One region of the Ensifer sp. 22521 genome, then DNA from elsewhere that is predicted to be linked to it. Evidence: riboswitches for the same ligand, from Rfam matches in the RefSeq annotation. Region 1 holds a riboswitch; the other holds the start of a gene.
The links. Region 1 has a riboswitch for S-adenosylmethionine ahead of metA (homoserine O-acetyltransferase MetA). Riboswitches for the same ligand answer to the same signal wherever they lie in the genome.
Positions count from the first base shown of each region.

Region 1 (2,390 bases):
TCAAGGGTGAACCCGGCACCGGCAAGACCGAGCTTGCCCGCCAGATTGCCGCTGCCCTTGGCCTCGATCTGATCGAATGGAGCGTCAAGTCGACGACCAAGGCGCAGCAGGGCCTTTACGAGTATGATGCCGTGTCGCGCCTGCGCGACAGCCAGCTCGGCGACGAGCGCGTCAACGAGGTCAGGAACTATATCCGCAAGGGCAAGCTCTGGCAGGCCTTCGAGGCCGACCGTCGCGTGGTGCTTCTGATCGACGAGATCGACAAGGCCGACATCGAGTTTCCGAACGACCTCTTGCAGGAACTCGACCGCATGGAATTCCATGTCTACGAGACCGGCGAGATGATCGGCGCCCGTCACCGGCCGATCGTCATCATCACCTCCAACAACGAGAAGGAATTGCCGGACGCATTTCTGCGCCGCTGCTTCTTCCACTATATCCGCTTTCCCGACGCCGAAACGCTCGCCCGCATCGTCGAGGTGCACTATCCCGGGATCCGCAAGACGTTGCTTTCGGCAGCCCTTGCCGCCTTCTACGACATCCGCCAGGTGCCGGGCCTCAAAAAGAAGCCTTCCACCTCCGAAGCGCTCGACTGGATCCGCCTGCTGGTTGCCGACGAGGTCGATCCGGCCGACCTCCGCGCCGACGCCAAGACCATGCTGCCGAAGCTGCACGGCGCGCTGCTGAAGAACGAGCAGGACGTGCATCTCTTCGAACGCCTGGCCTTCATGGCACGCCGCGACGGATGAGCCCGGACGCCCACAAGGTCCTGATCTACGCCACCTGGCAAGATCAGTTGCTGGTCTTCGACGAGCCGGACTTTCCCGAGATCGAGCTGCAGGTGCCCGGCGGCACGATGGAGCCGGGCGAGAGCCCGGAAACATCGGCCTTGCGGGAATTCGTGGAAGAGACCGGGCTGACGCCATCGCGGGGCCTCACCCATCTCGTCACGAAGGACTACTCCTTCCGGAAGGAAGGCCAGACCATCTGCCATCGCCGGCACTATTTTCATGTCGCCCTTGCCGGCGAGCAACAGAAAACCTGGCTGCACCATGAAATGACGCCCTTTGGCGGTGGTGCGCCGATCCGCTTTCGCTTCTTCTGGCTCGGCTTAGACGAGGCTAGCCGTCGGCTCGGATACGGCATGCAGGACGGCCTAGATTATCTTCACACGCACGGAAGTTGCCCCTCACCCTAGCCCTCTCCCCGCAGCCGGGGAGAGGGGACGGAAATGGCGACGGTCGCCGCGAGACAATGATGTCCGGGCTTCTTTCTGGAACGGAAATGATCGGTCCCTGGGAGGCGCGAGCGGGTGCCACAAGCTCCCTTCTCCCCGCCTGCGGGGAGAAGGTCGCGGAAGCGGGATGAGGGGCCGCCCGACCGCCCGAATCGTTTTTCTTGACCCCCGCGCCCCAGTCGCGCTATCAAATTCCTCGTGGTGATTTGGCCGGCCGGCTTGCAGCCACGTTAAACAAGTCGCTAAAGGGCCGAGGAAAGTTGGATTTCCGAGGACCGGTCGCGATCAATCGCCGCCGGTTTTTTTGTATTGATCGAGTGGAAGCCCATGCCCATCAAGATTCCCGATACGCTGCCCGCTTTCGAAACCCTCGTGCATGAGGGTGTGCGGGTGATGACCGAGACCGTGGCGATCCGTCAGGATATCCGCCCGCTCCAGATCGGGCTCCTGAACCTCATGCCGAACAAGATCAAGACCGAGATCCAGATGGCGCGCCTGATCGGCGCCTCGCCGCTGCAGGTGGAATTGTCGCTGGTACGCATCGGCGCCCACCGGGCGAAGAACACCTCGGAAGATCACCTGCTTTCTTTCTACGAGACCTGGGACGAGGTGAAGGGCCGCAAGTTCGACGGCTTCATCATCACCGGCGCGCCGGTCGAGACGCTCGAATACGAGGACGTCACCTATTGGGACGAATTGAAGCGCATCCTCGATTGGACGGAGACCAACGTGCATTCGACGCTTAATGTCTGCTGGGGGGCGATGGCGGCGATCTACCATTTCCACGACGTGCCGAAGTATCCGCTGAACGAGAAGGCCTTTGGCGTCTACCGCCACCAGAACCTCAATCGCTCGTCGGTCTATCTCAACGGCTTCTCCGACGACTTCGCCGTCCCCGTCTCGCGTTGGACCGAGGTCAGGCGTGCCGACATCGACAAGGTGCCCAGCCTCGAAATCCTGATGGAATCGAAGGAGATGGGCGTCTGCCTCGTGCACGAGAAAAAGGGCAACCGGCTCTACATGTTCAACCACGTGGAGTATGATTCGACCTCGCTGTCGGACGAATATTTTCGCGACGTGGACGCAGGCGTGCCGATCAAGATGCCGCACGACTATTTCCCGCACAACGATTCGACCCTGCCGCCGCAGAACC
Region 1 covers NZ_JBQENM010000002.1:262,450-264,839, reverse strand. The annotation lists gene ACTJKE_RS03340 (AAA family ATPase) at 1-749, shown strand, start outside; gene ACTJKE_RS03335 (NUDIX hydrolase) at 746-1,198, shown strand; SAM riboswitch at 1,426-1,503, shown strand; gene metA (homoserine O-acetyltransferase MetA) at 1,565-2,390, shown strand, end outside.

Region 2 (2,390 bases), on a different contig from region 1:
GCGGGTGATCCTTGCGGCCGGGGTAGATGACCTTCGCCACCTGCGGCTGCTCAGCCAGGAAGTCGGCGACGCGGCGTGCGGTTTCCGTCTGCTGGCGCACGCGCAGCGGCAGGGTTTCGATACCCTTCAGCAGCGTCCAGGCATTGAACGGCGACATGGCCGGGCCGGTATGACGGAAGTAGTCGTGCAGGTTCTCGTTGATCCATTCCTTGTCAGCAAGCACGACGCCGCCGAGGCAGCGGCCCTGGCCATCGATATGCTTGGTGGCGGAATAGACGACGATATGGGCGCCGAGTTCCAGCGGCTTCTGGAAGAGTGGCGTCGCAAAGACGTTGTCGACGACGACCTTGGCGCCGATCTGGTTGGCGAGCTTGGCCACACCGGCAATGTCGATGACTTCGAGGGTCGGGTTGGTCGGGCTTTCCAGGAAGAAGACCTTGGTGTTCTTCTGGATCGCCTTTTCCCAGTTGGCGAGATCGCGTCCATCGACCAAGGTGCATTCGATGCCGTATTTCGGCGCCAGCGTTTCGACCACCCAGCGGCAGGAACCGAACAGCGCACGGGCGGCAACGATATGATCGCCGGCCTTCAGCTGGCAGAGGATTGCTGCAGAAACGGCAGCCATGCCCGAAGCCGTGGCCCGCGCGTCTTCGGCGCCTTCCAGCATGCACATGCGCTTTTCGAACATGTCGTTGGTCGGGCTGCCGTAGCGGGCATAGATGAAGCCTTCGGTCTCGCCCTTGAAACGCGCTTCTGCCGCCTCGGATGTCTCGTAAACGAAGCCCTGGGTGAGGAAGATCGCCTCGGACGTCTCGCCATGCTGGGAGCGGGTGGTTCCGCCGTGGACGAGTTGGGTTGCCGGGCGCCAGTTTTTGCTCATGTGACGATCACCTTCAAAAACAAAAAAACCGGCCGCAAAAACGAGCCGGTTTGACACCCGGCCTTTTTAGCTACTTGTTTAACGTGGCTGCAAGCCGACCGGCCAAATCACCACGGGATAAAGCTTCAATACTGCTAGGGTGCGCTTGCGTCAATTCCCGGAGTTTGGTTTTGTCTCGCAACTGGAAAGAGGACTGCAATGGCCCGCGATACTGGGATTTTGGCCGACCGCGCGATTGCCGCGCTGCTCGAAACGGGGCGCCTGAAGAGCGAGAGGCCGCTGGATGACGATCAGATCCAGCCGGCAAGCCTCGACCTGCGCCTTGGCGCCAAGGCTTTCCGCGTCCGCGCGAGCTTCATGCCCGGCCCGTCCCACCTCGTCGCCGACAAGCTCGACCGGCTGAAGCTGCATGTCGTCGATCTCACCGACGGTGCCGTGCTTGAAACCGGCTGCGTGTACATCGTGCCGTTGATGGAGAGCCTGGCGCTGCCTGCGGGCATGTCGGCCTCGGCCAATCCGAAAAGCTCGACCGGCCGCCTCGACATCTTCACCCGCGTGATCACCGACCGCGCCCAGGAGTTCGACAAGATTCCTGCCGGCTATAGCGGTCCGCTCTATCTCGAAATCAGCCCGCGCACCTTCCCGATCGTCGTGCGCCGTGGTTCGCGCCTGTCGCAGATCCGCTTCCGCATGGGCCAGTCGCTGCTCTCCGAACAGGAGCTGCTGGCGCTGCATGAAAGCGACGTGCTGGTGGCGAGCGAACGCCCGAATGTCAGCGGCGGCGGCATTGCGCTGTCGATCGACCTCAAGGGCACCGGTCCGGAGGGTCTGATCGGCTACCGTGGCAAACACCACACCGCGGTCATCGACGTCGACAAGAAGGCGCAGCACAAGATCTTCGATTTCTGGGAGCCGCTCTACAGCCGCGGACGCGACGAGCTGATCCTCGATCCGGACGAGTTCTACATCCTCGTCTCGCGCGAAGCGGTGCATGTGCCGCCGCTTTACGCGGCCGAGATGACGCCGTTCGATCCGCTGGTGGGCGAGTTTCGCGTGCACTATGCCGGCTTCTTCGATCCCGGCTTCGGCCATGCCTCTGCCGGTGGCAGCGGTAGCCGCGCCGTTCTGGAAGTGCGCAGCCACGAGGTGCCGTTCATCCTCGAACATGGCCAGATCGTCGGCCGCCTGATCTATGAACACATGTTGGAGCGTCCTGACGGTCTCTACGGCCTCGGCGTCGGCTCCAACTACCAGGCCCAGGGCCTGAAGCTTTCGAAACATTTCCGCGCCGAGTAGGGATTTTGCACGGGACCCTCGTGCGATACCGCGCAAGGGTCCTTGACAGATCGTCCCGGTTCGGGAAATTTCGCAGGCATCGCGGGTGTAGTTCAGTGGTAGAACGCCAGCTTCCCAAGCTTGATGTCGTCGGTTCGATCCCGATCACCCGCTCCAATCCTTCCTGAAGCCTCTTTTGCCTCGTTCGAGCGAGACCTATGGCCAGTTGCCTTGC
Region 2 covers NZ_JBQENM010000010.1:128,380-130,769, reverse strand. The annotation lists gene ACTJKE_RS17215 (O-succinylhomoserine sulfhydrylase) at 1-880, opposite strand, end outside; SAM riboswitch at 926-1,004, opposite strand; gene ACTJKE_RS17210 (2'-deoxycytidine 5'-triphosphate deaminase) at 1,079-2,176, shown strand; tRNA gene ACTJKE_RS17205 (tRNA-Gly) at 2,258-2,332, shown strand.
Region 2: linked by a shared signal. The riboswitch ahead of ACTJKE_RS17215 (O-succinylhomoserine sulfhydrylase) and the one ahead of metA (homoserine O-acetyltransferase MetA) in region 1 are both predicted to bind S-adenosylmethionine.